One region of the Isoptericola haloaureus genome, then DNA from elsewhere that is predicted to be linked to it. Evidence: riboswitches for the same ligand, from Rfam matches in the RefSeq annotation. Region 1 holds a riboswitch; each other region holds the start of a gene.
The links. Region 1 has a riboswitch for cyclic di-AMP ahead of V5O49_RS03135 (M15 family metallopeptidase). Riboswitches for the same ligand answer to the same signal wherever they lie in the genome.
Positions count from the first base shown of each region.

Region 1 (10,216 bases):
GCGTTGACCACCTCGACCGTGACGTCCGGGTACTGCTCCATGAACGCGGCGGCCTGGTCCTCGCCGGACGGCGTCCACGTCCAGTAGGTCAGCTCGCCACCCTCCTCGAGGGCGGCGTCGAGGTCGGCTGCGGCCTCGGGGTCGGGCTCGGAGGATCCGGCGTCGGTCCCCGTCTCGGCTCCTCCGCAGGCGCTGAGCAGGCCTGCTGCGAGGAGGCCGGCGGCGACGGCGGCGGAGGCTCGGCGAGCCTGTGGGCGGATGGTGGTGCGCATGGTTGCTCCTTGGTCACTTCGTCGTGCCGGACGCCGACGGTGGCGCCCGCCGTGGTCGTGCTGAGGTCTACTGCTTGACGCTCCCGGCGCTCAGGCCGGACTGCCAGAAGCGCTGCAGGAAGAGGAAGACGGCGATGATCGGCACGATCGCGACGAGCGAGCCGGTGATCACCAGGTTGAAGATGGGCTCGGCCGCGACACCGGCGGCCTGCGAGCTCCACTGGTTGAGCCCCACCGTCAGCGGGAACCACTGCGGGTCGCTGAGCATGATCAGGGGCAGGAAGTAGTTGTTCCAGGTCGCCACGATGGTGAACAGCGCCACCGTCACGATGCCCGGCGTGAGCAGCCGGATCGAGACGGTGAAGAACGTCCGCATCTCGGTGGCGCCGTCGAGCCGGGCCGCCTCGAGCAGCTCGGTCGGGACCGAGTCGATCGTGTAGACCCAGATCAGGTAGAGGCCGAACGGGCTGATCAGCGACGGGATGATGATCGACCAGGGCGTGTTGGTCAGCCCCAGCTGGCTGAACAGCAGGAACGTCGGCACCGCGAGCGCCGTGCCGGGCACGGCCACCGCTCCGAGCACGACGGCGAAGTAGGCGCTGCGCCCGGGGAAGCGGAACCTCGCGAGCCCGTAGCCGGCGAGCGTGGCCAGCAGGGTCGCCCCGCCGGCGCCGACGACGACGTACAGCAGCGTGTTGCCGAGCCAGCGGAGGTAGATCCCGTCGTCGTAGGTGAACGTCGCCGCGACGTTGTCCCACAGCGCGAACGAGTCGCCGAACGCCAGGCCGAACGACGAGAACAGGTCGCCCTGCGTCTTCGTGGCGTTGATGAACAGCCACACCAGCGGCACCAGTGCGTAGAACAGGAAGAGGACCATGACCAGGGTCAGGGCCGTGGACTTCGGCGGCCGGGTGATCGAGAAGGCCCGACGGCGGACCCGCGGGTTGATCGTGCGTGGCCGGACCATCAGCGGTCCTCCTTCCGGGAACCGCGCAGCTGCACCACGTAGGCGATGGCCGCGGTGATGACGCCCATGATGATGGCGACGGTGGCGGAGTAGTTGTACTGCTGGCCGGCGAAGGACAGCGAGTAGGCGTACATGTTCGGGGTGTACGAGCTGGTGATGACGTTGTTGGCCAGCGGCTGCAGCACGTTCGGCTCGTTGAAGAGCTGGAAGCTGCCGATGATCGAGAAGATCGTGGCGATGACGATCGCGCCGCGGGCGGCGGGGAGCTTGATGGCCTTGATGACCTGCCAGCCCCGGGCCCCGTCGATCTCGGCCGCCTCGTAGAGGTCCGTGGGGATCGTCTTGAGCGCCGAGTAGAAGATCACCATGTTGTAGCCGACGAACTCCCAGGTCACGATGTTGCCGATCGAGACGAGCATCCACTGCGGGGCGAACGGCGCCAGCACGTCGCTGCCGAGCCAGTCGTTGATGCTCGCGGTGAGGCCGAAGTTGTCGCCGTAGATGAAGCCCCACATGAGCACGGCGACGACGGCGGGCACGGCGTACGGCAGGAAGATCACGATGCGGAAGAACCCGGTCGCGTACAGCCGTGCGCTGTCGATCGCGAGGGCGGCCGCGAGGGCGAGCAGCAGCATGATCGGGACCTGCACGAGCAGGAACAGGAAGACACGCCCGAAGCCCGCCCAGAAGGCCGGGTCGTTGAACGCCAGGACGTAGTTGTCGAGGCCGACGAACGCGTTGCCGCCGACGAGCTGGTTCTGGAAGAGGCTGAGCCACAGGGCGTAGAGCAGCGGCGCGATGAACGCGACGACGAACACGGCGGCGAACGGCCAGGTGAACTGCCAACCGGTCCAACGCCGCTTCGGTGTGCGGATCTCCTGGGTGACCCGTGCCGGGGTCACCCTCGGGGGGGTGAGCGTGGTCATCGGACGTCTCCCGGGTGGTGCGGCTGGTCGGAGGGACCGTCGGAGACGAAGACCCGGCAGCCCCACGGCTCGAGGTCCAGCTCCTTGCCGGCCGGGTAGCGCGTGCCGCCGACCGGTTCGACGACGTCCTCGTCGAGCACGACGGTGGTCCGGTCCCAGCTCCAGTTGAAGGCGAAACGGACCCGCCGCCCGTCCCGCACCGTTCCCGACGCGACGGTGACCGGCAGCGTCGCGGTCGTGGCGCCGTCGTCCGGTCGCGGGTCGACGAGCTCGACGACGGCGCGTGCCAGGTCGCGGCCGGGCACGCAGCCCACCGTCGTCACGCGGCCGGCGCCGTGCTCGTGGGTGGTCACGGCGGCGAAGTCGCCGAACCGGGGGTGCGCGTACGTCGCGAGCGTCGTCGCGCCGTCGGGCCGCAGGCACTCGACCCAGTACCGGCCGATCGCCGAGAGCGGGAGGGGGAGCTCGTCGGACCCGATGACGGTGACCTCGTCCTCCAGGTTCGAGAACTCCTCGTAGGAGGCGCCGGCGGCGGCCGCGAGCCCCGGCGGGGCGACGTCGACCCGGGCCCGGGCCTCGTCGTCGGCGTACCCGGTGCGCACGCCGAGCACGAGGTGGCCGCCGTGCTCGGCGTACTCGCGCAGGAAGGCCAGCTCGGCGTCGGTCGTGACGTACAGGCCGGCGGCGACCAGCACGGGGAACCGGCGCGCCATCTCGACCGCGCCGCGCTCGAGGGCCTGCTCCAGGTGCAGCACCCGGGCCTGGCGGCCGGTCTCGACGACGGCGGCGTGGAAGGCGTCGAAGACGTGCTCGAACGACTCGTCGTCCGGCGTGCCGCCGATCGTGAAGGGCGGCATGTACTGCAACGCGTACCGGCTCGGGTTCGACCACAGCACCGCGACGTCGGCGTCCGGCTCGTAGCCGTCGAGCAGCGGCGAGATCTCGCGCAGCTCGGCGCCGATCTCGGACACCTCGTCGTAGACGCGCCCGGGGACGAGGCTGTGCGGGAGCACACCGCCCCAGTAGGTCTCGGCCCCGTAGGGCAGCGTGTGCCAGTGCCAGTACTCGATCATCGCGGCACCGCGGGAGACGAACGCCATCGCGGCCTGCTTGAGCTGGCCCGGGTAGGGCGGGAAGTTGGTCGACGCGTCGTCGATGGCCTGGGCGTTGGTCTCGGTGACGAGGTAGCGGTCCTGCTGGGAGGAGTAGAGCCGGTCGGCCTGCCGGAAGAGCCCGGCGACACCGGTGGTGGTCCAGTAGTTCGGCGCGGACTTCTCCACCGAGGCGTCGAGCCGGTCCTGCATCCCGTAGTACGGGTTGCCGGCGGTAACGTCGAGCGAGGTGAAGAGCCCGCGGTCGTCGAGGCCCCGGCGCGGGTACTGCAGGCACGTGGTGACGAACTGCTCGGGCCGGGCGTACTCGCGGACGATGCCCGCCTGCCAGGCGATGAACTCCGAGGTCTGCTCGGCCTGGAACCGTCGCCACGCCAGGTCGTACTGGGGGAACGAGTTGCCGTCGGGCCGCCACAGCTCGCTCCAGTCCGCGAGGCGGTGCGACCAGTAGGTCAGTCCCCACTCGCGGTTGAGCGTCCCGACGTCGCCGTACTGCCGCTTGAGCGACCGGACGAACCGCGTGAACACGCTGTGGTTGTGGAAGAGCTCCAGGCCCGGCTCGTTGTCCACCTGGTAGCCGATCACGGCCGGGTGGTCGGCGTACCGCGCGGTGATGCGGCGGACGATCCGCTCGGCGTAGTGGCGGAACGTCGGGTTGGTGTAGTCGACCTCCTGCCTGGCGCCCCACGGGATGGGCTCGCCGGTGCGGCGCTCCCCCGCGATCTCGGGGTGCGCCGTCTGCAGCCACGGCGGGACCGCGTAGGTCGGCGTCCCGAGGACGACGGCGATCCCCCGCTCGTGCGCGGCGTCCAGCACCGGGGCCAGCCACTCGAGCTCGAAGCGGCCGTCCTCCGGCTCCCAGGTGGACCAGACCGACTCGCCGACGCGGATCACGGTGATCGACGCCTGCACCATGAGGTCGAGGTCCTCGATCATCCGGTCGCGCTGGTGGTACTCCGGGTAGTAGGCGACGCCGAACAGCGCTCCGGTCGGGAGCGAGGGCGCGGGGCGTGGGTCCATCGGTCAGGTACTCCGTTGTCTGTGCTGCAGTCGGCGGTGACGTACGAGCGACTCTAGGGCCTGATGTTGTCGGCAACATAGCGTCGTTATCGGATTGTTGCCGGTAACATGGCGGTGAGTCAACCCGTCTCCGCGCCAGAGCTACTCTGGCTGGATCGATCTCGAGCACGCCGAAGGAGCGTCGATGGACCCGCACACGACGGTGGACGACGCTCCGACCGGCGACGACGTCGGCGGCGAGCTGCCCGGACGCCCCCGGCGGCCCGCGCTGTCGACCCTGCAGCGCGCCTCCGCGCCGGGCAGCGACAAGCCCCCCACGATCTACGACGTCGCCAAGGCCGCCGGCGTCTCGCACCAGACGGTGACCCGCTACCTGCGCGGGTACGAGGGCATCCGTCCGGCGACCCGGGACCGCGTCGTCGCGGCGCTGGAAGAGCTCGACTACCGGCCCAACCTCACGGCACGGTCCCTGACGACCGGCCGCTCCCACCGCATCGGCGCCCTCACCCACGAGATCGACAAGCACGGGCCGAGCAACATCGCCCAGGGTGCCGCCGCCGCGGCCCGCCGGGCCGGCTACGTGCTGGACATCTTCACGCTCGACATGAGCGATCCGCGCTCGATCCGGGACACGCTCAAGATGCTCCGGCAGCACGACCTCGCCGGCATCCTGGCGCTGACCTCGACCGACGCGATGACGCGCGCCATCGAGGCGGCGAAGTTCACCGTCCCCGTCTACCTCGGCGGCGAGCCCGACGAGACCCCCACCGAGCACTCCGAGCTCACCGGGATCGGCTTCCCCGCTCTCGTCGACCACCTGGCCGGGCTGGGCCACCGGTCGTTCCTGCACATCGCCGGACCCGCCACCTGGCCGGCCGCGCGCAACCGCACCCAGGCCTACGAGGAAGCCGTCGCCGCCCGGGGGCTGCGGTCCGCCGGCGTCCTGCCCGGGGACTGGACCGCCCGGTCCGGGCACGACGCCGTCGCCGCCCTCGGGGAGGATCTCGACGCGACCGCCATCGTGGCGGCCAACGACCAGATGGCGCTGGGCGCGATGCTCGCGCTGCGCCGACGGGGCCTTTCCGTCCCCGGCGACGTCAGCGTCACCGGCGTCGACGACATCCCCGACGCCGCCTACTTCGCCCCGCCCCTGACCACGCTCCGGGTCGACTTCGCGGCCCAGGGCCGCAACATCGTCGACGGGCTCCTCGCCCAGATCGACGGGCGGCCCCCCGTGCGGTCCATCACCCCGCACTCCGAGCTCGTGGTCCGGGAGTCCACCGGACCCGCACGGTAGGAGCCAGATGTCCACCGTCCTGGTCACCGGAGCCTCCGGCTTCATCGCCAAGCACGTCGTGCGCGAGCTGCTCGACGCCGGGCACACCGTCCGCGCCAGCGTCCGCTCGGAGCGTCGGCGCGCCCAGGTCGAGGCACTCTTCCCCGGCACCGGGATCGAGTTCGTCGAGCTGGACCTCACCTCCGACGACGGGTGGGACGAAGCCCTGGCCGGGGTCGACGTCCTGATCCACACCGCCTCCCCCTTCCCGGCCGCCCCGCCCCGGGACCCTGAGGACCTCGTCCGCCCCGCGGTGGACGGGACCCTGCGCGCCCTGCGCGCGGCACGGGCTGCCGGGGTGCACCGTGTGGTGCTGACCTCGACGTGCGGTGCGATCTACAAGCCCGCCGACCACCAGTGGTCGCGGCGCAAGACCCGGGAGGACTGGACCGAGGCCGACGGGCCGAAGACGTCGGCGTACGAGGCGTCCAAGACGCTCGCCGAGCGGGCGGCGTGGCGGTTCGTGGACGAGCACCCGGAGATGCGGCTGACCGTGATCAACCCCGGCATGGTGTTCGGGCCCGCGATGGACGAGCACTACGGGTCCTCCCTGGAGACCGTCGAGCAGCTCGTCAGCGGCGCGATGCCGTTGCTCCCGCGGATGAGCATGCCCGTCGTCGACGTCCGCGACGTGGCGCGCGTCCACGTCCGGGCGATGGCCGACGACGGCACCGTCGGGCAGCGGTTCCCGGCGAACGCCGGCGTGCTGTCGATCCCCGAGATGGCGGAGGTGCTCCGCCGGGCCTACCCGGACGCGAAGATCGCCCGCCGCGTCGCCCCGGACTGGCTGATCCGCGGCCTGGCCCGCGTGGTGCCGCTGATGCGGACCGCGGCCCAGGGCCTCGGCCTCAACCCCGACGTGGACGGCTCCGACGCCCCGCGCAGGCTCGGCTTCGAGTACATCCCCCCGCGCGACGCCCTGCTGGCCGCGGCCGCCTCCGTGCGACGTCCGTGATCGTTCCGTGACATCGGTGGCCTGGGGGGATAGGGTCCAGGCAGCCTCACGGCAGCGTGGGGTCTCCGGAGCGGGCGCCGAGCCCTGTCACCGCCCCGGACCACCGGCGAGAACGACGACAGGGACGGGGGACCCACTCTCGGGCACGGACGTGTCCTCGGGGTGAAGCCGCGCAGGGAGACCTGCCGACCGGGTCAGTCTCCGACCCGAACCCGACAGCTAACCCCGCAGGCGCGAGGAGATGCCGACGATGCCCTGCACCACCCCTGCACCACCCCGGCCCGACGCACCGCTGCACCGCCGCCGGGGACGGCGATGAGGCACGCCCGCGACACGCCTCTGCCCCGCACCACCACCCCCACCGCGACCCGGACCTCGCCCCGCGGCCCGGGTCGGCACGTTGCCTCCTCCGCGGACCGACGACGTCGCTCCGGACCGACCTGGTCCTCCCTCGCGCCCACGAGCTGGCCGCTGAGCATCGGCATCGGGATCGCCGTCACGATGGCCACCACGACGGGCATGGCCGTGGCGGACGGGACGTCGCAGCCGGCGCGCTCGGCCGCGCCGGACACCGCGCCCTCCGGCATCCGGGCCACCCCGGACGCGCCCAACGCCGCCGACACGAAGCGGGACACCGCCGCCGTCGTGGCCGCCGCCCGCCAGGCCGTGCTGGTCGACCGGGAGCAGGGCGCGTCCCGCAGCGGAGCGCGCACCGCGCGCACGGCGCCGCAGGCCGCCGGCGGCATCGTCGTCCCGAGCGACGCCACGATGTCCGGCGAGACGGTGTCGCTCGACGTCGAGTCCGCGCCCGAGCCCCCGGTCCTGCCGGGATGCGACGGCTACGCCACCGGGGCCGGGTCCAACGGCTACATCTCCTCCAGCGAGATGTGCACCCTGTGGGACGGCAAGACCCTGGTCCGCGCCGACGCGGCCGTGGCCCTCGCCCGGCTCAACGAGTCCTACCGCGCGACCTTCGGCGAGAACATGTGCATCACCGACGGCTACCGCAGCTACGCCCTGCAGGTCTCGACCCGCGCGGCGAAGGGCTCCCTGGCGGCCCCTCCCGGCACGTCGAACCACGGCTGGGGTCTGGCCGTGGACATCTGCCCGGACTCGTACGCCGGCAGCCGCTACGACTGGCTCCGGGCCAACGCCCCGGCCTACGGCTGGGACAACCCGGCCTGGGCACGACCGGGCGGCTCGAAGTACGAGCCGTGGCACTGGGAGTTCACCGCCGCCGTCGCGCAGATGGGCTGAGCCCGACCGCGGCTCAGCGCCGCACGGGCACGACGACGTCCTCGGGCACGAAGCCCGCGAGGTCGACGACGGTCTCCGGGGCAGCGCCGTCGGACCAGTGCAGCGATCCCGCGCCGGAGGCCAGGTCCACCTCGAGGCGGGCGACGGCGTCGGGCACCTCGGCGCCACGGCGCTCCATCGTGAGGCGGGACCCGTCGAGGGCGGTGTCCACGTCGCCGTCGAACGCGGGGAAGGTGCTGCGGAAGCGGCACAGCGCGAGCAGGCGCTGGACCAGCGGGGTGGCCAGGGCGGCGTCGACCTCGGCGGTTGTGTAGTGGTGCCGGTTGACGTCCCGGCCCACTCCGGTCCGCTCCAGCAGCTCGACGTCGTTCTGGCCCGCCAGCAGGCCGACGTAGTAGACCTGCGCGATCCCCGGGGTGAAGAGCTGGATCGACCGCGCGGCGAGGTACCGGGCGTCGTCGCGGCCGAGCGCGTCGTAGAACGTCGAGTTCACCTGATACAGGTCGAGGTTCGACGCCGCGGCGCCGGTCGCGCGGGCCGACGCGCCACCGGTGCGCTCGTGGATGCCCTCCACGAGCGCGTCGATCTGCTCCGGCGTGAGGAGCCCCGGCCGCTCGGCCTCGCCCGGGGCGACCGTCTGGTCCGGTCCGACGTCGATCACCCCGATGCCGTCGTGCGTGTCGAGCACCGTGACCGCGTTGCGCGGACGCTCGCGCAGCCAGTCCACGAGCGCCGTGCCGTCGCCCGTGTACAGGGCGTGCAGCACCAGCGGCGGCAGGGCGAAGTCGTAGACGAGGTCGACCTCGCGGGCGATCTCGACCTGGCGCCGGTAGTACGAGTGCACCTCGACCAGCAGGTCGACACCGCGCTCGCGCGCCTGCGCGGCGAAGTCCGCGATGAAGTCGAACGTCTCGGGCGTCATGAAGCACGTGGTGCCCGGCGTCTTGACCGCGTAGCCGACGGCGTCGAGCCGGACGAGCCGGACGCCCGCGCCGGCCGCGGCGTCGAGGATCGAGGTGAGGTACTCGCGGCCCAGCTCCGAGGTGACGTCGACGTCGATCTGCTGGGGCGTGAACGTCGTCCACACGTACCGCAGCCGGTCCCCGAGACGGATCGCCGTGAACGGGAGCCCGGGTCGGGGCCGGTAGATGCGGGCGAGCTCCTCCTCCCGCGCGCCGTCGGGGAACACCGACGACATCGTCAGGAACATCGGCGCCCACGGCGAGGCGTCGCCACGGGCGACGACGTCGAGGAACGCGGCCGAGTCCGCGGACACGTGGTTGACGATGAGGTCGACCATCACGTCGTGCGTGCGCGCCAGCTCGCGCACGTCGTCCCACGTGCCCAGCCGCGGGTCGACGGCGGTGTGGTCGATCGGGTCGAAGCCCGCGTCCGCGCCGTCGAACGGCGTGTAGAACGGCAGGACGTGCACGCCGCCGAACGCGCCGGCGACCTCCTCGCGCCGCAGGAAGCCGGCCAGCCCGCGCAGGTCACCGCCGAGCCTGTCGGCATAGGCGATGAGCTGGACCTGGTCCTGCGTGGCCATGGGCACGCCCTCCCTCGGGTCGGCCGGACTGCTCCTTCCCCGCCATGATGCGGCGGCGACCGGGGACCTGCTCGTCGTACGGCCCCCGTGCGTGTCCCCCGCGCGGTGCCAGACTGGAAGGGCCGGCCCCTCCCGGACGGCCGGCCGCGAGCGCGACGGAGCCGCGCTGCACGCCTGTCAGGAGATGCCCCATGAACTGCTTCGAATGTGCCACCGACCAGCAGACCACGACGCCCGCGGTCACCGTGTGCTCGCAGTGCGGAGCCGCCTCGTGCGTCCGGCACACCCGGGTCGCCCACGCGCACGAGGAGGTCGACTACTCCCCCGGAGCGCCCAGCGAGCTGGACCTCGGACGGCGGATGTTCTGCACGACCTGCGCACCCGCGTCAGCCAAGCAGGTCGGGGCCTGACGCGGGTCACGACACGCTTCACGACACGCTCGGCCGCCGCGATCTAGGCCGTCGACGCCTGCTCCTCCTCGAGGAGACGCGAGAACCGCTCGCGCCCCGGCAGCTCGAGGAGCGGGTACCCGTGCAGGACGTGCAGGTTGCACATCGCGAGCACGTAGGAGTGCTCGAGCAGGTCGACCGTCGCCGTCCTGCCGAGACGACGCAGCACGGTGGGCACCGCCGCGTCGGCCTCCGCCCGGTCCCGCCAGGCCCGGCGCGACTCGTCGTCGTCGCCGAGCAGGTCGAGCACGGCGCGGGCACGTCGGGCCCGGTCCTCGTCGCCCTTCGTCAGGAAGGCGTCGGCGATCCGGTACGGGGACTGCTGGATCTGGACGATCGCTCCCCGCTGCCCCCGGCCGGTGCGCTCGCACTCGAC
Region 1 is NZ_JBAGLP010000105.1:255,238-265,453, reverse strand. Features, by position in the region: gene V5O49_RS03165 (ABC transporter substrate-binding protein) at 1-272, opposite strand, end outside; gene V5O49_RS03160 (carbohydrate ABC transporter permease) at 340-1,239, opposite strand; gene V5O49_RS03155 (carbohydrate ABC transporter permease) at 1,239-2,165, opposite strand; gene V5O49_RS03150 (beta-galactosidase) at 2,162-4,297, opposite strand; gene V5O49_RS03145 (LacI family DNA-binding transcriptional regulator) at 4,482-5,594, shown strand; gene V5O49_RS03140 (SDR family NAD(P)-dependent oxidoreductase) at 5,602-6,588, shown strand; cyclic di-AMP (ydaO/yuaA leader) riboswitch at 6,714-6,816, shown strand; gene V5O49_RS03135 (M15 family metallopeptidase) at 6,904-7,845, shown strand; gene gtfA (sucrose phosphorylase) at 7,859-9,391, opposite strand; gene V5O49_RS03125 (DUF2180 family protein) at 9,583-9,801, shown strand; gene V5O49_RS03120 (patatin-like phospholipase family protein) at 9,845-10,216, opposite strand, start outside.

Region 2 (10,216 bases), on a different contig from region 1:
CTCGGCCAGCCGAGCCTGGACGAGGTGTTCCTGACGCTGACCGGCGAGCCGCTGCCGGAGGACGAGCAGGGCTCGGGCGAGCCCGCCCTCGAGCAGGAGGTGTCCCGATGACCGCCGTCGACATCAGCACGACCACCCTGCGCGAAGCCGTCGCGCTGGAGGAACGGCCGTCGCGCCCGTCGGCCGTCTCGACGTCGCTGACGTTCGGGTGGCGGGCGCTGCTCAAGATCAAGCACGTGCCGGAACAGCTCTTCGACGTGCTCGTCTCCCCCGTCGTCTTCACGCTGATGTTCACGTACCTGTTCGGCGGGGCCCTGGCCGGGTCGACGACGGCGTACATCCAGTTCCTGCTGCCCGGGATCCTGGTGCAGACGATCATCATCGTCACCGTCTACACCGGCTACACGCTGAACTCCGACATCACCAAGGGCGTCTTCGACCGCTTCCGCTCCCTGCCGGTCTGGCGGCCGGCACCGATCGTGGGCGCGCTGCTCGGGGACCAGGTGCGGTACACGATCGCGTCGGTCATGTGCATCGGGCTCGGGCTCGTCATCGGCTTCCGGCCGGACGGCGGTGTCCTCGGGGTGGTCGCGGGCGTCGCGCTGCTGCTGGTCTTCGCCTTCGCGCTGAGCTGGATCTTCACGATCCTCGGCCTGCTGCTGCGCACCCCGAACGCCGTGATGGGCGTGTCGATGATGGTGCTCATGCCGTTGACGTTCGCGTCGAACATCTTCGTCGACCCCGCGACGATGCCGTCCGGGCTGCAGGCGTTCGTGGACGTCAACCCGGTTACGCACCTGGTCACGGCGGTCCGCGGCCTGATGGGCGGGGTCGTCGACGCCGGCGACATCGTCACCGTGCTCGTCTCGGCGGTGGTGATGACGGCGGTGTTCGCGCCGATCACGATGTACCTCTACCGCAACCGCCACTGACCCGCCGCGTCCCTCCGCGCGCCACCCCACCCGCCCCGGCCGCCCCGGCCGACCCGGCCGCCCCATCGTTGTGGGCATGAAATCTGCAGTCGACACGCCGAGGTCGGCTGCAGATTTCATGCCCACAACGGCGGGCGCCCCGGGAAGACGCTGAGGTCGCCGCTCAGATCGTGGCGCGGTACGGCACGACGACGGTCTCCGGCGTACCGGCCGGCACCGGTGTCGGAGCACGATCGAGCAGCGGACGGACCCGTCCCACGACGCCGCCAGGACGCACACCACCGTTCCGCGTCAGGTCGTCGCCGACCGCGACGACCACCTGGTACCCGAGCTCCTGGACCCATCGGCGCCGACGCACGTCCTCCCGCCACTGCCCGCGGTCGGTGCGATGCTGGTCGCCGTCGTACTCGATGACGACCCGATGCTCCGGGTAGAGCAGGTCGCACCGCTTGACGTAGGTGCCGTCGGCGAGCCGGATGGTCGCGTTGACCAGCGGGCACGGCAGGTTGGCATCCGTCAGCTGCAGTCGTGTCCGGGTCTCCGTCACCGAGTCGGTGCCGGGACGCAGGCGCGGGATCTGGGCACGGACCTGAGCGATCCCCTTGACCTTCCGGGTGCGTGCGGCGAGCCGTGCCAGCTCCGTGGGGCTCGTGAGCTCGCGGGCGTGCCGCATCATCGCGTCACCCAGCACCACGATGTCGTCCGGCGACCGCAGATGCGCGGCGACGTGGACGAACGTCTGGGCAGGCGTCGTCACGGGCAACCCGCGAATCGTCGTCGTGTCGAGGACCTCCTGCCGGGTCCGGTGCGCGATCACGTCCTGACGCTGGGGACGGTCGGCCGCAGCGGCGGTGACCACGTGCGGTGCGGCGCCGTCGGCCGCCAGGTCCTCCATCGTCCACGGGACGTCGACGCCGAACAGCCGCAAGGCCGTGACGTGACTGAAGACCACGCCGTCGCCCAGGACCGGAAGCAGAGCGCGACATCGTGCCTCGAGCCCGGCCGCCGCCCCGGACGCGACGCGCACGCCGTGGAAGGGGCTGTCGAACCGGACCCGACGCAGCGTCGTCGGCTCCACGCCCTGCGCGAGGGCATCGGCGACGCGGAAGGGCCGCTCCGGAAGGTCGTCGTCCTCAGGCAGTGATCGCGGCACGACACGACCGTGCCAGAGCCGTCGGCACTCGCGCCGGCGTTATCCACAGCCCCGGGGAGCAACCGCCCGCCCCAGTGCTGTGGGCATGAAATCTGCAGGTCGGACCTCGGTCCGACCTGCAGATTTCATGCCCACAACGAAAGGTGGGGCGGCGGAGGGTGGGGCGCGCAGGTGGGCGGCAGACCGAGCTAGGGCGCCTTCAGGCGGCGGAGTCGGCCTGCAGCTCCTCGTCACACTTGCGCGTCACCACGAGGACCGGGCACTTGGAGTGGTGCAGCACCGCCTGGCTCGTCGACCCGAGCAGCAGGCCGCGGAATCCTCCACGGCCGCGCGACCCCACGACGACGAGGTCCGCGGCGCCGGAGAACTCCGTGAGCAGCTCGGCCCCGGACCCGTCCAGCACGTGCCGCTTGATGGTCAGCCCGGGATGCTCCGCCGCGACCCGGTCGACGATGACGTCCAGCCCCGCGCGGACGTCGTCGAGGATCTGCTCGTGGTCGATCTGCGACGGCAACCAGGCGAGGACCCCCGCGCCGCTGCCCAGCGGGACGCCGGCCACGGCCACGAGCTCGGCGCCCCAGGTCTCGGCCTGCTCGACGGCGTGCCGCAGCGCGACCTCGGCGGTCGGCGATCCGTCGACACCGACGACGATGCGTCGCACGGCATGCACGGCGGCACCGTCCCGGCGGTCCGGGCCGTCGCCCTCCTCCGGGTCCGAGCGGTACGGCACCACGACGGTCGGGCAGTGGGCGTGCGCGGGCAGCGCCGACGAGACCGTGCCGAGCAGACGCTCGGTGAAGCCGCCCCGGCCGCGCGTCCCGACGACCGCGAGGCACGCGTCGGACGACATCTCGACCAGCACCCCGGCGGCGTCACCGGTGGCGACGGTCCCCTGGACCGGGACGCCGATGCCCTCGACACGGGCCGTGGCTTCGGCGAGCACCGCCTTCGCGCCCTCGGCGATCGCCGTGTCGTCCAGCGCCGCGTACCCGCCGTCCAGCGACGCGGCCGTGAACGACGGCAGCGAGTAGGTGCACACCACGTGCAGGCGCCAGCCGACCCGTTCGGCATATGCCGCTGCCCAGTCCAGGGCGTGCAGGCTCGGCTCGGAGCCGTCGACCCCCACCAGGACGACCTCAGGACGTGTCATCTCGCGCCTCCCTCGTACGTCCGGACCTCGGCGTCCGGCGAACCGTGGTTCAAGCCTAGCGAAAGCAGGCCGCAAGACGCAGCAAAGCCGGGCCGTCGAGCGGGGGCAGCGCCGAGAACAGCACCCGCGCCGCCACGTCCAGCGCAGAGCACGACGCCCCGGCACTCACGCGGAGTGCCGGGGCGTCGGGAGTCGTCGCGGGACGATCAGCCGGTGACCCGCAGGAAGGTCGGGCTGGACTGCCAGAGGCTGGACTGGCGGACGGTCCAGCCACCGGGGCGGGTCGCCTCGATCTGCTGGCCGTTGCCGATGTAGATCGAGATGTGCCCCGGGGACCAGATGAGGTCGCCCGGCTGCGCCTCGGAGGAGGAGATCTGCGTCGTGTTCGAGGCGCTGAGGATCGCGCTCGAGGAGTGCGGCAGCGAGACGCCGACCTGGGCGTAGACGTAGGTCACCAGGCCGGAGCAGTCGAAGCCGGAGGGCGAGGCGCCGCCGACGACGTACTGGGTGCCCAGGTAGCGGGCCGCGATGGACACGACCTGGGAACCACGCGAGCTGCTGGCCGCGGGCGCCGAGGAGGTCGAGGACTCGGTCGTGCTCGACGACGAGGAGGAGGACGAGGAGGACGAGGTGGAGACCGGCTCGCGCTCGGCGGAGCGGGACGGCGTGGTCTCGCGCACGGGCTCCGGCTCGGGCTCCGGCGCGGCCTTGATGTCGGCCTTCTTGGCGATCTTGGGGGTCACGCGCTCGACGGTGACCTTGGCCCCGGCGTCGACGGTGACCACAGGCGCGGTCTCGAGGGCCTGCTTGGCCTGGTCGGTCAGCGCACCCAGGTCCACGGTGCTCAGCTTCTTGGCCGCGTCCGAGTCCACCGGTGCCGCGTGCGCGGCGGTCGCCCCGCCGATCGTCGACACGAGCAGACCACCGGCCGTGGCCATCACGGCGGCGCGACGGCCGGCTGCGGCCGAGGGTGCGGTGATGGGGCGGCGTGCGGCCCGGTGCCGGCCGCGCGTGGTGTTGCGTGCGTTCACGTCTTCCCTCTCCTGTCCGCCTACGAAGTCAGCTGTCGGGTTCGGGTGGGAGAAATCACCCGGCCCCACGGTCCGAGAACCGTGGGGCTTCACCCCGAGGACACCGTCTCCGGTGCCCAGAAGTGGGTCCCCCGCCCCTGCCTGGGTCTCGGTTCACGACCGGCGGCAGGGCTCGGCGTCCGGTCGAGGTCCGGCAGAATGCTCCACCGAACGCCTGAACCGTATCTGATACGCGGCGCCATGTCACGTTTCGATCACGATCCCGGGCCGAGCGTGTTCCGCGGGCCCCGATTCGGCGTCTGGACGGCCCGCTGAGCGCTTCAGGGAGCGCCCGCGCCCCTGTCTCCGCGAGACCCCTGGACGGACGACAGAGGGCCCTGTCGCGCTCTCGGCGCGACAGGGCCCTCTGTCGTGGAGTCCGGCAGGCTCAGCCGACCCGGATGAAGGTCGGGTTGGACTGCCAGATGTTGCGGAACTGGACGGTCTTGCCCGGACGCGGCGAGTCGATCTGGGTGTTGCCGCCCGCGTAGATCGCGATGTGGCCCGGGGACCAGATGAGGTCGCCCGGCTGCGCGGCGGCTCGGGAGACGACGGTGCCGGCGTAGCGCTGGTCCGAGGACGAGCGCGGCAGCGAGATGCCGACCTGCGCGAAGACGTACTGGGTGAACCCGGAGCAGTCGAAGCCGGACGGCGTCGTGCCGCCGGAGACGTACGGGACGCCCACGTAGCGCGAGGCGACCGAGATGACCGAGGAGCCGACGGCGGAGGCCGGGACCGAGGAGGCGGAGCTCGAGGACTCGGTCGTGCTCGACGAGGAGGTCGAGGACGACGAGGAGGACGTCGAGACCGACTCCCGCTCGCCGGAGCGGGACGGCGTGGTCTCGCGCACGGGCTCCGGCTCGGGCTCCGGCGCGGCCTTGATGTCGGCCTTCTCGGCGATCTTCGGGGTCACGCGCTCGACGGTGACCTTGGCCTCGGCGTCGACCGTGACCACGGGCGCCGCCTCCAGCGCCTGCTTGGCCTGGTCGGTCAGCGCACCCAGGTCCACGGTGCTCAGCTTCTTGGCCGCGTCCGAGTCCACCGGTGCCGCGTGCGCGGCGGTCGCCCCGCCGATCGTCGACACGAGCAGGCCACCGGCGGTCGCCACCACAGCAGCCCGACGGCCGGCGGCCGCGGAGGGGGCCGCCATCATCGGGCGGCGGGCGGCGCGGTGCTTACCGCGCATGCTGCGAGCAGTCACGTTCAACCTCTCCGTTCGCCTACGAGGTCAGCTGTCGGGTTCGGGTGGGAGAAATCACCCGGCCCCACGATCCGAGGACCGTGGGACTTCACCCCGAGGACACCGTCTCCGGTGCCCGGAAGTGGGTCCCCCGCCCCTGCCGTGCGGTCATCCGTGGGAACCGGGACGGTGACAGGGTTCGGCGTCCGTCCCGGCACTCGCGCAAGACACTTGCGTGAGCGTGTCCGACCGTACCGGAACCCCCTAGGGATGTCACGTTCCGATCACGGATCGCGGTCAGCGCGCCGCGACGAACAGGTGCTTGGCCAGGTCCTCGGGCAGCTCGAGCGCACCGTCGCCGTCGGCGGTGCGCACGACGTAGTCGTCCCCCGCCCGCTCGACCTCGATGCTCACCCCGGGCAGCAGGCCCGCGTCGGAGAGTCGCTCGAGGAACTCGTCGTCGACCTGCACCGGCTCGGCGATGCGCTGCAGCACGACCGCGGCGCCGTCGTCGGAGGCCCCCTGCAGGAAGAGCGGCAGGGACTGCACGCCCTCGAGGAACGGCATCTCCTCGTACTGCTCCCCGAGCTCGGACAGGCCGGGGATCGGGTTCCCGTACGGGTCGTGGTGCGGGTGGTCGAGCAGGGTCACGAGACGACGCTCGACCAGGTCGCTCATGACGTGCTCCCAACGGCAGGCCTCGTTGTGCACCTGCGGCCAGTCGAGCTTGATCACGTCGGTCAGCAGGCGCTCGGCGAGCCGGTGCTTGCGCATGACCCGCACCGCCTTCTCCTGACCGTCCGCGGTGAGCTCGAGGTGGCGGTCGCCCGTGACGACGACGAGACCGTCCCGCTCCATCCGCGCGACCGTCTGGGAGACGGTCGGTCCCGAGTGGCCCAGACGCTCCGCGATCCGGGCGCGCAGCGGCGTGATGCCTTCCTCACCCAGCTCGTAGATCGTCTTGAGATACATCTCGGTGGTGTCGATCAGGTCCGTCACGTCCACTCCCGTCTTGAGGCCCGGGCCTAGTCTATTCGCATGACCCTCCAGATCCCTGCGTCGATGCTGCCTGCGGACGGCCGCTTCGGCGCCGGCCCGTCCAAGGTCCGCACCGGCCAGGTCGACGCCCTCGTCGCGGCCGGCGACCCCGCGCGGCCGGTGCTGGGCACCTCGCACCGCCAGGCCCCGGTCAAGGACCTCGTGCGCCGGGTGCGCACGGGCCTGACCGAGCTCTTCGCCCTGCCCGACGGCTACGAGGTCGCCCTCGGCAACGGCGGGTCGACCGCCTTCTGGGAGGTCGCGACGGCCTCGCTGGTGCGGCACCGGGCCCAGCACGCGGTGTTCGGCGAGTTCGGCGGCAAGTTCGCCGCGGCCACGGCGCGGGCACCGTTCCTCGCCGCCCCCGAGGTCGTCGAGGCCGCGCCGGGCGGCGTCGCGTACCTCACGCCGTCGGACGCCGTGGACGTCTACGCCACCCCGCACAACGAGACGTCGACGGGCGCGATGGCGCCGGTGCGGCGCCCGGCGGGCGACGCGCTCGTCCTCACCGACGCCACCTCGGGCGCCGGCGCCCTGCCGGTCGACCTGCACGAGACCGACGTCTACTACTTCGGGCCGCAGAAGGCGTTCGCGGCCGACGGCGGCCTGTGGCTCGCGCTGCTCTCCCCGGCGGCGGTCGCGCGCGCCGCCGAGGTCGAGGCCGCCGGCGACGGCCGGTGGGTGCCGGAGTTCCTGTCGCTGACGACGGCGCTGGACAACTCGCGCAAGGACCAGACGCTGAACACGCCGGCGGTCGGCACGCTCGTGATGCTCGCCGACCAGGTCGAGTGGCTGCTGGAGCACGGCGGCCTGGACTGGTCGGTGCGCCGCTGCGAGCGCTCGGCCGAGCACCTCTACGGCTGGGCCGCCGACCGCGACTGGGCGACGCCCTTCGTGGCCGACCCGGCGGAGCGCTCCACGGTGGTGGGCACGATCGACCTGGACGAGACGATCGACGCCTCGGCCGTCGTCGGCCACCTGCGCGCGAACGGGGTCTACGACGTCTTCCCCTACCGCAAGCTGGGGCGCAACCAGCTGCGCGTCGGCATGTTCCCCGCGGTCGACCCCGACGACGTCGCGGCACTGACGGCGTGTGTCGACCACGTCGTCGCCCGGCTCGCCTGACGAGCGGCCGAAGCTCCGGCCGTCAGGCGGCCCGGGCGCGCTCCGGCGTCGGTGTCGGCGGGGCGTCCGTCGGCGAGGGCTCCGGCGTCGTGCCCGACGGCGCGTCGAGGTAGACGACCTCCAGGTGCGGACGACGGCGCAGCCGGTACCGCACGCTGACCCGCCACGACCGGCGGGCCCAGGCGGTCGCCGCCAGCGCCACGGCGAACGTCGTGATCGACCCGACGAGGATCGACCAGCGGGGCCCGAAGGCCTCGCCGATCCAGCCCACGATCGGCGAGCCGATCGGCGTCGAGCCGAGGAACACCATCATGTAGAGCGCCATGACGCGTCCGCGCATCACGGGGTCGATGGAGGTCTGGATGGTGGAGTTCGCGGCGGTCATCATCGTCAGCGCGGACAGGCCGACCGGGATGGTCGTCACGGCGAACAGCCAGTAGGTCGGCATGAGCGCGTTGACGGCCGTGGCGATCGCGAAGGCGAAGGCCGCACCGATCACGAGGCGGACCCGCGGTCGCTCGCGGCGGGCCGCCAGCAGCGCTCCGGCCAGGGACCCGATCGCCAGGACGGAGCCGAGCAGCCCGAACTCGCCGGCGCCCCGGTCGAACTCGACCCGCGCCATCATCGCGCTCGTCAGCTGGAAGTTGAGGCCGAACGTGGACACGACGGCCATGACGACCATGATCACCATGATGTCCGAGCGTCCGCGCACGTAGCGCAGGCCCTCGACGATCTGGCCCTTGCCGCGCGGGGCCCGGTCCCGGACCCACATCGCGGCGGGGCGCATCAGCGCGACGGCCGCGATCGTGGCGGCGAAGGTGAGCCCGTTGACGACGAACACCCACCCGGGACCGACGGCGGCGATGAGCAGCCCGGCGGCTCCCGGCCCGATCAGCCGGGCGGCGTTGAAGGAGGCGCTGTTGAGACCCACCGCGTTGGACAACCGCTCGGGGGGCACGAGCTCGGCGACGAACGTCTGGCGCGCGGGGTTGTCGAAGGCGGTGGCGACACCGAGGCCGAGGGCGAAGGCGTAGACGTGCCACAGCTCGGCGGAGCCGGACAGGACCAGCGCGCCGAGGCCGACGGCCAGCACCCCCATCGAGCCCTGCGTGGCCATGAGGAGCCCGCGGCGGGGCAGCCGGTCCGCGAGGAGCCCCGTCCAGGGCCCGATGAGCAGGAACGGCAGGAACTGCAGGGCCGTGGTGATGCCGACGGCGACGCCGGACTCGTCCGTCAGCACGGTCAGCACGAGCCAGTCCTGGGCGATGCGCTGCATCCACGTGCCGACGTTGGCGACGAGCGCAGCGCCGAACCACAGGCGGTAGTTCGGATAGCGGAGGGAGGTGAAGGTGGCACTCATCAGCGCCCCGGTCAACCATCCGGGCGCGTCAGGTATTCCCGGGTCGTTCGGTCCGGTTCGTCCGAGTCGACGCTGCAGAGGTCAGCGCCGGTGACCCCAGGCGACCAGCGCCGGGCCGGTCCGCGGGAACGCCCGCTGGGCGAGGCGGAACGGCCAGGTGGCGGCCGTGATCGCGGCGCCCGTGGCACCCGAGGACGGCTGGAACAGCCGCCCGGAGCGCGCCGTCCGCTCCGCCGTCGTGGTGCCGTCACCGGTCAGCCGGCGCTGCGCGACCCGGTTGCGGACGGTCTCCAGGGCGTAGGCGAGCGGCATCCCGTAGAGCTGTCCGCCGACGTCGGCCAGCCCCGCGCCGCGCAGGAGCTCGCGCATGTGCGGCGGGTCGTAGCGCCGGTGGTGGCCGACGGCGGTGTCCATCGGCCCGAACCGGTCCTGCCACGCGGGGGTCGAGACGAGCACGAGCCCGCCCGGGCGCAGCAGCCGCACCCAGCCGGCCAGGGTCCCGGCGTCGTCCTCGAGGTGCTCGAGCACCTCGAAGGCGCACAGCACGTCGAACCCGCCGTCGAGGTCGGCGGACTCCACCGCCCCGTGCACGACCCGGCCGGGCAGCCCGGCCGCGGCGAGGCGGGCGTCGGCGACCTCGGCGCTGGCACGGTCCAGCTCCACGCCGGTGTAGTCGTAGCCCGCGGCGGAGAGACGGACGGCGACGGCGCCCTGCCCGCACCCGATCTCGAGGACGCGGGCACCGGGCCCGGGCAGGTGGCGCCGCACGACGTCCCAGCGCAGGGCGCCGAACAGGGTCAGGGGCGGGGGGCTCGTGATCACGTCAGTCCTCCGGGGGACGGGTGTCCGGGTGCGCGGCGGGGCGTCCGGCGGGCGGGGCGTCGGGCGGGGCGTCGGTCTGCGGGCGCGTCCCGACGGCGACGAGCCCGGTCCCGGCGTGCGGCAGGGCCCGCTGCAGCAGCCGGAACGGCCAGGTGCCGACCGCCGTCAGCACGCCGGTGAGGCGGCGGTGCGGCTGGAGGCGTCGGCCGGAGTCTGCGGTGCGGGCGGCCAGGTCCGGGTCCGACGACGGCGCACCGGCCGGGGCCGCAGCGGCCACGGCCTGCCGCCGGGCGACCCGGTCGCGGATCGGTTCCAGGACGAAGCCGAGCGGGGCGTCGTAGTGCCGCACCACGACGTCGGTCAGCACGGCGTCCGCGAGCAGCCGT
Region 2 is NZ_JBAGLP010000110.1:81,096-91,311, reverse strand. Features, by position in the region: gene V5O49_RS04320 (ATP-binding cassette domain-containing protein) at 1-111, shown strand, start outside; gene V5O49_RS04315 (ABC transporter permease) at 108-932, shown strand; gene V5O49_RS04310 (DUF559 domain-containing protein) at 1,096-2,085, opposite strand; gene V5O49_RS04305 (universal stress protein) at 2,285-3,235, opposite strand; gene V5O49_RS04300 (C40 family peptidase) at 3,442-4,266, opposite strand; cyclic di-AMP (ydaO/yuaA leader) riboswitch at 4,269-4,430, opposite strand; gene V5O49_RS04295 (C40 family peptidase) at 4,694-5,506, opposite strand; cyclic di-AMP (ydaO/yuaA leader) riboswitch at 5,509-5,665, opposite strand; gene V5O49_RS04290 (iron-dependent transcriptional repressor DtxR) at 5,783-6,484, opposite strand; gene serC (phosphoserine transaminase) at 6,524-7,648, shown strand; gene V5O49_RS04280 (MFS transporter) at 7,671-9,008, opposite strand; gene V5O49_RS04275 (class I SAM-dependent methyltransferase) at 9,090-9,830, opposite strand; gene V5O49_RS04270 (class I SAM-dependent methyltransferase) at 9,832-10,216, opposite strand, start outside.
Region 2: linked by a shared signal. The riboswitch ahead of V5O49_RS04295 (C40 family peptidase) and the one ahead of V5O49_RS03135 (M15 family metallopeptidase) in region 1 are both predicted to bind cyclic di-AMP.

Region 3 (10,216 bases), on a different contig from region 1:
GCCCGGCCGGTCGCAGCCCGTGGCCCTGCGCCACCCCCTGGACCAGCTCGCGACCGGCGTGCACGACCTGGCTCGCCGCGGCCAGGAGCCGGTCGTACAGCCCGGTGATCAGGGCGATGGTCCCGCCGGAGATCCCCGGGACGGACTCGGCCATGCCGACCAGCCCGCCGCGGACGGCCAGCCCGGGGGCGGAGCGCCAGGACGTACCGGTCGGGGCCGCGGCGTGCCGGCGGACGGCGCCGGTGTGCGTGGGGGGCTCGGAGGGCTCGTCGGTCACGCGTGCAGCCTACGGGCTACGGTGTGTCCCATGACCGAGCGGACGATCGAGTGCTGGCTGACCGACATGGACGGCGTGCTCGTGCACGAGGGGCAGGCCATCGACGGCGCGGCGGAGTTCGTCGACGCCCTGCGCGCGAAGGACCGCCCCTTCCTGGTGCTGACGAACAACTCGATCTTCACGGCGCGCGACCTGGCCGCGCGCCTGGCGCACTCGGGCGTCGACGTGCCCGAGGAGTCGATCTGGACCTCCGCGCTCGCCACCGCCACGTTCCTGGCCGAGCAGGTGCCGGGCGGGTCGGCGTACGTGATCGGCGAAGCGGGGCTGACGACGGCCATGCACGAGGCGGGGTACACCCTCACCGAGTCCGAACCGGACTACGTGGTCCTCGGCGAGACGCGCACCTACTCCTTCGAGGCGATCACCAAGGCCGTCCGGCTGATCAAGGACGGGGCGCGCTTCATCGCGACGAACCCGGACACCACCGGCCCCTCGGCCGAGGGTCCGTTGCCGGCCACCGGCTCCGTCGCGGCGATGATCACCGCCGCGACCGGACGCTCCCCGTACTACGTGGGCAAGCCGAACCCGATGATGTTCCGCTCGGCCCTGAACCGGATCGTCGCGCACTCGGAGACCACGGCGATGATCGGCGACCGGATGGACACCGACATCGTCGCCGGCATCGAGGCGGGTCTGGAGACGTTCCTGGTGCTGAGCGGCTCCACGACGCCGGACGAGGTCGACCACCACCCGTTCCGCCCGTCGCACGTCGTCGACTCGATCGCGGACCTCGTCGACCGCGTCTGAGGGCGCCGCCCCTCCGGGTCCCTTTGTGGGCATGAAATCTGCAGCCTTGAACGGGTTCAGGCTGCAGATTTCATGCCCACAACGCACGGGGGCGGTCAGGCGAGACCGAGGTCGTCCAGGTCGAAGAGGTAGTGGTACGGCACGCCGAGGGCCTCGATCTTCTCGCCGGCGCCGGTCGCCCGGTCGACGATCGTCGCGCAGCCGAGCACCTCGGCGCCGGCCTCGCGCAGCGCCTCGATGGCGGTGATCGGCGACCCGCCCGTCGTGGTGGTGTCCTCCAGCACGACGACCTTGCGGCCGGTGACGTCCGGCCCTTCGATCTGGCGCTGCATCCCGTGCGTCTTGGCGGACTTGCGCACCACGAAGGCGTCCAGGTCCTGCCCGCGGGACGCCGCGGCGTGCAGCAGGGCGTCGGCGATGGGGTCCGCACCGAGCGTGAGCCCGCCGACGGCGTCGACCTCGGCCGTGCCGAGCCCGACCTCCTCCAGGTGGTCCAGCAGCACGTGCCCGACCAGCGGCGCGGCGCGGTGGTGCAGCGTGATGCGGCGCAGGTCGACGTAGTAGTCGGCCTCCTTGCCGGAGGAGAGCGTCACCCTGCCGTGCACGACGGCGAGCTCCTTGACGAGCTCGAGCAGCTGCTCGCGAGGGGTCGGGGAGAAGTCGGCGGAAGTCACGGGTACCAGGGTACGGGGACCGGGCTCAGCGGTAGTGCCCGACGGCGCGCACCGCCCAGCGGGGCATGGCCCGCAGCACCGCGGACGCCGCCTTGTAGCGGACCGACGGCGTGGAGATGACGACGCCGCGGCGCACGTCCGCGAGCGCGTGGGCCGCCACCTCGGGCGCGTGCAGCCACGCACCGTCGGGCAGGACGTCGGTGTCCAGCCCGGCCCGGTCGTGGAACTCGGTCCGGGTGAAGCCCGGGCACAGCACCGTGGCCGTGACGCCGGTACCCGCCAGCTCCACGGCGAGCCCCTCGGTGAAGGTGCGGACGTAGGCCTTGGCGGCCGCGTAGCTCCCCCCGGCGGTCAGCGCCGCCACGGAGGCGACGTTGAGCACGGCACCGCGCCCGCGGGAGACCATCTGCTCCGCGGCGGCGTGCGAGAGCACCATGACGGCGCGCACCATGACGTCGACGGCGGCCAGCTCGACCTCCAGGTCCCCGCCGACGAAGTGCTGGGCCGGGGCGAAGCCGGCGTTGTTGACGAGCAGCCCGACCGGGCGACGGTCGTCGCCGTCCTCGGCGCCGGTCACGGACAGCCGTTCGGCGACGCGCGCGACGTCCTCGTGCCGCGACAGGTCGGCGGCGATCACCTCGACGCGGACGCCGGCGGCGGCGCGGACCTGTCCGGCGACCTGGTCGAGCCGGTCGCCGTCCCGGGCCACGAGCACGAGGTCGTGACGAGCGGTGGCGAGCTGCCAGGCGAGCTCCAGTCCCAGACCGGCGGTGGCGCCGGTGACGAGCGCAGTACCCATGACGGCACTCTATGTGGCCTAGGGTGCTCGCGTGCGTATCGCCACGTGGAACGTCAACTCGATCCGTACCCGGCTGGACCGCGTGCTGGCCTTCCTGGAGCGGTCGGGCACGGACGTGCTGGCGGTCCAGGAGACCAAGTGCCGCGACGACCAGTTCCCGCACCTGCCCTTCGAGGAGGCCGGCTACGAGGTCGCCCACACCGGGTACCACCAGTGGAACGGCGTCGCGATCGTCTCCCGCGTGGGCCTGGCCGACGTGGCGACGTCGTTCCCGCGCCAGCCGTCGTTCGTCAAGCCCGACCAGGAACCGCGCGTCGAGGCCCGCGCCCTGGGGGCGACGTGCGGGGGCGTGCGGGTCTGGTCGCTGTACGTGCCGCACGGCCGGACGCTGGAGGACCCGCACTACGCCTACAAGCTGGCGTGGCTGGAGGGCCTGCGCGCCGCCGCCGCGCGGTGGCTGACGGCGGACCCGGCGGTCGAGCTCGCCCTGCTCGGCGACTGGAACGTGATCCCCCGCGACACCGACGTGTGGGACGTGACCGCGTTCGCGGGCAGGACCCACGTGTCCACGCCCGAGCGGGAGGCGTTCGCGGCGTTCGAGCAGGCGGGCTTCACCGAGGTCACCCGCGAGCACGTGCCCGCACCCGGCACGTACACCTACTGGGACTACCAGCAGCTCGCCTTCCCCCGGGACAAGGGCCTGCGCATCGACTTCGCGTACGCCTCCCCCGCGCTGCGCGACCGGGTCACGAGCGTCTCGATCGACCGGGACGAGCGCCGCGGCAAGGGCGCGAGCGACCACGTCCCGGTGGTGCTCGACCTGGCCTGAGCCGAGGTGACGCCGGGTCCGGATCGATGTCACGCCGTCGGGCCCGGCGTGTCGGCGACAGGAGGATCCTCCGGGTGACTAGCCTTGTGAAGGCCTTCACAAGACCTTCCGAGGAGCCGCCATGGGTACGCAGATCGATGCCTCCGCCGCCGTCAGCGAGTACGTGGCCCGGGCCGACTGGCGGGTGCGCGCCAACGCCAACCAGGGCTACTCGCTGGGCGGGCTCGTCCTCAACGTCGCCGGCAAGACGATCGCGAACTACTGGCTCGACGAGGTGTTCTCCCCCGGGCTCGCCGCCGCCCACCGCGACGGCGACCTGCACGTCCACGACCTCGACGTCCTCGGCGGCTACTGCGCCGGGTGGTCGCTGCGCCAGCTGCTGTCCGAGGGGTTCGGCGGCGTGCCCGGCGCGGTCTCCTCGCGCCCGCCGCGGCACCTGGGGTCCGCGCTGGGCCAGATCGTCAACTTCTTCGGCACCCTGCAGAACGAGTGGGCGGGCGCCCAGGCGTTCAGCTCCTTCGACACGCTGCTCGCGCCGTACGTGCACGTCGACCGCCTCAGCCAGGACGAGGTCACCCAGGCCCTGCAGGAGTTCGTGCACAACCTCAACGTGCCCTCCCGGTGGGGCACCCAGACGCCCTTCACCAACCTCACCTTCGACCTGACCTGTCCGGAGGACCTCGCCGAGGAGCACCCCGTCGTGGGCGAGGACGTCCTGGACGTCACCTACGGGGACCTCCAGAAGGAGTCCGACATGATCAACCGGGCGTTCGTCGCGGTCATGTCCGCCGGCGACGCGGCCGGCCGGGTCTTCACCTTCCCCATCCCGACGTACAACATCACGCCGGACTTCGACTGGGACTCGGAGATCTCCGAGGAGATCTTCACCATGACCGCGCGGTACGGCACGCCGTACTTCCAGAACTTCGTCAGCTCCGACCTCAACCCGGGCGACGTGCGGTCGATGTGCTGCCGCCTCCAGCTCGACCTGCGCGAGCTGCTGGCCCGCGGCAACGGGCTGTTCGGGTCCGGCGAGCAGACCGGCTCGATCGGCGTGGTCACCGTCAACTGCGCCCGGCTCGGGCACGTCCACGGCCCGGACCGGGACGCGCTGTACGCCGCTCTGGACCGACTGATCGACCTGGCGGCCGACGGCCTCGAGGCACGGCGGGCGACGGTCCAGGAGCTCATGGACGGGGGCCTGTACCCGTGGACGCAGCGCTACCTCGGCACACTCGACGCCCACTTCTCCACCATCGGCGTCAACGGTGTCAACGAGATGATCCGCAACGCCACGGGCGACACCCACGACATCACCACCCCGACCGGGCACGCCATGGCCCTGGAGCTGCTCGATCACGTGCGCGGACGCCTCGTGGAGATCCAGGAGCGCACCGGGCACCTGTACAACCTGGAGGCGACCCCGGCCGAGGGCACCACCTACCGGTTCGCCCGGGAGGACCGTTCCCGGTACCCCGGCATCCTGCAGGCCGGCAGCGACGAGCAGCCCTACTACACCAACTCCACCCAGCTCCCGGTCGGGTTCACCGACGACCCGTTCGAGGCGCTGGCCCGCCAGGACGAGCTGCAGCGGCGCTACACCGGCGGCACGGTGCTGCACCTGTACCTCGGCGAGCAGGTCTCCAGCGACGAGTCCTGCCGCCGGCTCGTGCGACGGGCCCTGGAGAACCACCGGCTGCCCTACCTGACGGTCACGCCGACGTTCTCGATCTGCGCCACGCACGGCTACCTGGCCGGCGACGTGCGCGAGTGCCCCACCTGTTCCGCACCCACCGAGGTCTGGACCCGCGTGATGGGCTACTTCCGGCCCGTGGCCTCGTTCAACACCGGCAAGCAGGGCGAGTACGCCGAGCGTGTGACCTTCCGGGAGCCGACAGCGGTGGGTGTCGATGTCGCCTGACGCGCCGACCCGTGCCCCGCTGCGGCTGGCCGGGTTCGTGCCGTTCTCCACCGTGGACCGGCCGGGGCACCTCGTCGCGACCGCCTTCACCCAGGGGTGCCCCTGGCGCTGCACCTACTGCCACAACCCGGCCCTCATCGACCCCCGCCGTCGTCCCGGCGCGACCTGGTCGGAGCTCCTCGACCTGCTGGAGCGGCGACGCCGGATGCTCGACGGTCTCGTGATCTCCGGCGGCGAGCCGACGCTGCACCCGGGCCTCGCGGACGCCTGCCGGGACGTCCGCGACCTCGGGCTCGAGGTGGGACTGCACTCCGGCGGCGCGTGGCCCGCCCGTCTGGCGCACGTGCTGCCGCTCGTCGACTGGGTCGGGCTGGACGTCAAGGCGCTCCCGGACCGCTACGAGGAGGTCACCGGCGCGGCCCCGTCCGGCCGGGCCGCCTGGGAGTCGGTTCGGCTGCTGGTCGAGTCCGGGGTCGACCACGAGGTGCGCACCACCGTCGACCCGACGGTGCACACCCGCGACGAGGTCCTCGCGATCGGTGCCCGCCTCACCGCGATCGGCGTCCGTCGCTGGGTCGTGCAGGAGGCGCGGCCCGACGGCGCCCGCGCCGGTTGGGTGCGCCGGCTCGACCGGCGGCGGCTCTCCGACGTCCTGTACGACGACGACCTGCCCGGCGTCGAGCGGCGTGTGGGCGTCTGACCCGGGGCCCGCACGGCTCGGTAGGTTGTCCTCCATGACCGAGCGACCCGAGGACGACCTCTCCTTCGCCTCGCCCGGTCCGGCGACGCCCGCGGCCGGGCCGGACGGGACGCCGCCGGTCGCCGGGACGCCGGGCGCGACCGCCGCCGCGCCGGGCGCGACCGCCGCCGCCCCACCGGCCCGGTCGGGCGACGGCACACGCTGGGGAGCCCCGGGCGGGCCGACGCCGGCCGAGCGTGCCGCGGCGCGGCGCACCGCGCGGATCTGGGTGCTGTCGGTGGTCGGGCTGATCGTGCTCGTGGTGGCCGGTGCGACCGGGATCTCCGCCCTGACCTCCAGCGCGCGCGAGCAGGCGTGGGAGCCGGTCGCCGCGGACGTCACCGCTCCCACGACGGTCAACGCCGTCCAGCTCGTCCTGGGCTCGTGCCTGTCGGGCGCGTCGACGGAGGGCGGCGTCGGCGCGGTGGAGGTCGTGCCCTGCGCGGACCCGCACGTCGCCGAGGTGGTGGGGCGCACCGACGCCGCGAGCGACGCGATCTGGCCGGGCGAGGACGTGGTGGCCGCCCGCACGGCGCGCGGCTGCACCGCCGACCTGCTCGGACCGCAGGCCCGCGCCGAGGCGGCGCCGTCGGTCGCCTTCGTGGTGTGGACCCCGACGGAGGACTCGTGGGCGGCCGGTGACCGGACCGGGCTGTGCGTCGCCGTGCTGGACGAGGAGCGCACCGGGTCGCTGCTGGACTGACCGGGCGGCCCCGGGATGTCGACGGACGTCATCGGACCCGCGCCCGATCTTCACCGACCCGGCACCCTGGATGCGGCGATCGTCCGATCCGGCACGTCGAGGCCGAGGCGTTCCGTCCGGTTCTGTCCGGACTCGTCGGTCATGACGGGCACGTTCCCGCCGCCGGATCCCTTCACGTCTCCTCCACGACCATCTCCCGACATGGTCGTTATCGGATTGTGACCTACCGTGATCGCGTGGTTACGGTCCCTACGTCGTCCGGAGACCGGGCGGCGACCGGCCCGCAGCCCAGTGCTGCCGGCGGGCCGGCCCAACGGAGCACCGACGGCAGCAGCGGGAGACCCAGGTATTGCGGGTGACGCACGTCGCCACCCTCGGGGTGAAGCCGTCCTTCGGCGGCAGGCCACCACTTCTCGGCCTAACCCGACAGCTCATCTCGCCGGCTGGAGGAGTACCCCATGTCCACCACCTCCCTGGATGCTGCGCGCCCGCGGGGCGCGGTGCGCCCGCCGCGGACACGGCACGCTGCCGTCGCCATGACCCTCACGGCCGCCCTCGCCGGCGGCACGCTCGTGGCCGGCGCCCAGTCCGCCGTCGCCGACGAGGCGACGACCACGTCCGACGAGTCGACCGCCACCGAGACGGCCACGCCCGAGCCCACCGCCACCGAGACGGCCACGCCCGAGCCCACTCCCACCGAGGAGCCCGTCGTGGTGAGCACGACGCCGGACGTCTCGATGTCGAAGTCCCGCCACACCGGCCGCAAGGGCCAGGGGCACACCCGTCCGAAGTACACCGTGAGCGCCACGACGGCCGACGGCGAGGCGTTCGCCGGCCGTGTCCGGCTCTACGTCAAGGGCACGAAGGTCGCCGTCAAGCAGCTCGACGCCGACGGCACCATCCACTTCCGTCCGGGCCTCGGCAAGTACGACGTCGGCCGCAACGGCGTCCGCGCCGTCGTCGCCCCGGCCGCGGCCACCGGCCTCGACCAGGTGACCAAGAACCGCACGGTGCGCATCAAGCCGAAGGCGCGCACGAACCTCTACGTATCGATGAGCCGCAAGCAGGCCACGAAGGGCAAGTCGCACACCCGTCCGAAGTACACGGCCAAGGTCCGCAAGTGGGGCGAGCCCGTCACGGGATGGGTCCGCCTGATCGTCGCAGGCGACAAGGTCGCGGTGAAGAAGACCAACAGCAACGGCGTCGTGCGTTTCCGTCCTGGGCTGGGCAAGTACGACGTCGGCGGCAACCGGATCCGTGTCGTGGCGGTGCCCGTCCGCGGCGAGGGCCTGAAGAAGACCACGAGGCACCGCAACGTCCGGGTGGCCCCGAAGGTGACCCGCGGCGACAAGGTCGTCCGCGTGGCGAACAGCTACGTCGGCCACCGCTACTCCTACGGCGGCACCTCGCCGGCCACCGGGTTCGACTGCTCCGGCTTCACCTCGTACGTCTACAAGAAGGCGACCGGCAAGACCCTGCCGCGCTCGTCGTCGGCGCAGGCCTCCATGGGCAAGCGCGTCTCGCGCAGCAACGCCAAGAAGGGTGACCTCGTCTACTCGCCGGGGCACATCGGGATCTACGCCGGCAACGGCCGGATCATCGAGGCGGCGCGTCCGGGCGTCGGCGTCGTGAAGCGCACGATCTGGCAGTCCAACCCCCAGTTCATCCGCATCTGACCCGCACCTGACCGGCAGCGCACCGGCGCAGGACCACCCCACGAGATCGACCCACCCGGCCGAGATCGACGTTCAGTACGTCGGTCTCGGCCGGGTGGGTCGATCTCGTGTCTGCGGGGTGTCGGCGACGGGCCTCAGCGCAGGGTCAGACCTTCGTCGCCCTCCACCCGGTCGACGACGACGGTGTCACCGTCGGACACCTCGCCGGCCAGCAGCCGGCGCGCCAGCCGGTCACCGATCTCGCGCTGCACCAGCCGGCGCAGCGGCCGCGCCCCGTACGCCGGGTCGTAGCCCTCCAGCGCCAACCACTCGCGGGCCGGCGGCGTGACGTCGAGCGTGATCCGACGGTCGGCGAGACGGTCCGCCAGCGCTGTGACCTGCAGCTCGACGATCCGGCCCAGCTCGCCGAGGGTGAGCGCGTCGAACAGCACGACGTCGTCGAGCCGATTGAGGAACTCCGGCTTGAAGGCCGCGCGCACCGCGGTCATCACGCTCTCGCGCTTGGCTGCCTCGTCCAGCGTCGGGTCCACGAGGAACTGCGAGCCCAGGTTCGAGGTGAGCACCAGGATGGTGTTGCGGAAGTCCACGGTGCGGCCCTGGCCGTCCGTGAGCCGACCGTCGTCGAGCACCTGCAGCAGGATGTCGAACACCTCGGGGTGGGCCTTCTCCACCTCGTCCAGCAGGACCACGGAGTAGGGCCGACGGCGGACCGCCTCGGTGAGCTGACCGCCCTCCTCGTAGCCGACGTACCCCGGAGGGGCCCCGACGAGCCGCGCCACCGAGTGCTTCTCGGAGTACTCCGACATGTCGATGCGCACCATGGCGCGCTCGTCGTCGAAGAGGAAGTCCGCCAGGGACTTGGCGAGCTCGGTCTTGCCGACACCCGTCGGCCCGAGGAACAGGAACGACCCGGTCGGCCGGTCGGGGTCGGCGACCCCGGCCCGCGAGCGCCGCACCGCGTCCGAGACGGACCGGACAGCGGCCTGCTGGCCGATGAGCCGTTCGCCGAGGACGTCCTCCATGCTGAGCAGCTTCTCGGTCTCGCCCTGCAGCATCCGGCCGGCGGGGATGCCGGTCCAGGCCGAGACGACCTCGGCGACCTCGTCGGCCCCGACCTTGTCGGCGATCATCGGCGTCTCCTGGGCGGCCTCCTCGGCCGCCGCCTCGGAGGCCTCGGCCTGCTCGGCCTCGGCCAGCTCGCGCTCGACGGACGGGATCTCCCCGTACAGCAGGCGGGCGGCGGCCTCGAGGTCGCCCTCGCGCTGCAGCCGGTCGGCCTCGGTGCGCAGCTCGTCGATGCGGGCGCGCAGGTCGCCGACGCGGTTGTGGCCGGCCTTCTCCGCCTCCCAGCGGGCGGTGAGAGCGGCGAGCTCCTCGCGCCGGTCGGCCAGGTCGGCGCGCAGCTTCTCGAGCCGCTCGCGCGCGGCCGCGTCGGCCGAGCCCTCGGCGTCCTTGAGGACGACCTCCTCCATCTCCAGCCGGGTGACGGCGCGCTGCAGCTCGTCGATCTCCACCGGCGAGGAGTCCATCTCCATGCGCAGGCGGGAGGCGGCCTCGTCGACGAGGTCGATGGCCTTGTCGGGCAGCTGGCGGCCGGTGATGTACCGGTCGGAGAGCGCGGCGGCGGCCACCAGCGCCGAGTCGGCGATGGTCACCTTGTGGTGGGCCTCGTAGCGCTCCTTGAGCCCGCGCAGGATCGCGACGGTGTCCTCCACCGACGGCTCGCCGACGAAAACCTGCTGGAAGCGGCGCTCCAGGGCCGGGTCCTTCTCGATGTTCTCGCGGAACTCG
Region 3 is NZ_JBAGLP010000118.1:873,228-883,443, forward strand. Features, by position in the region: gene V5O49_RS14165 (DUF368 domain-containing protein) at 1-277, opposite strand, end outside; gene V5O49_RS14170 (HAD-IIA family hydrolase) at 308-1,084, shown strand; gene pyrE (orotate phosphoribosyltransferase) at 1,180-1,758, opposite strand; gene V5O49_RS14180 (SDR family NAD(P)-dependent oxidoreductase) at 1,784-2,557, opposite strand; gene V5O49_RS14185 (exodeoxyribonuclease III) at 2,589-3,386, shown strand; gene V5O49_RS14190 (ribonucleoside triphosphate reductase) at 3,508-5,307, shown strand; gene V5O49_RS14195 (anaerobic ribonucleoside-triphosphate reductase activating protein) at 5,297-6,007, shown strand; gene V5O49_RS14200 (septum formation family protein) at 6,042-6,749, shown strand; cyclic di-AMP (ydaO/yuaA leader) riboswitch at 7,059-7,203, shown strand; gene V5O49_RS14205 (C40 family peptidase) at 7,208-8,425, shown strand; gene clpB (ATP-dependent chaperone ClpB) at 8,560-10,216, opposite strand, start outside.
Region 3: linked by a shared signal. The riboswitch ahead of V5O49_RS14205 (C40 family peptidase) and the one ahead of V5O49_RS03135 (M15 family metallopeptidase) in region 1 are both predicted to bind cyclic di-AMP.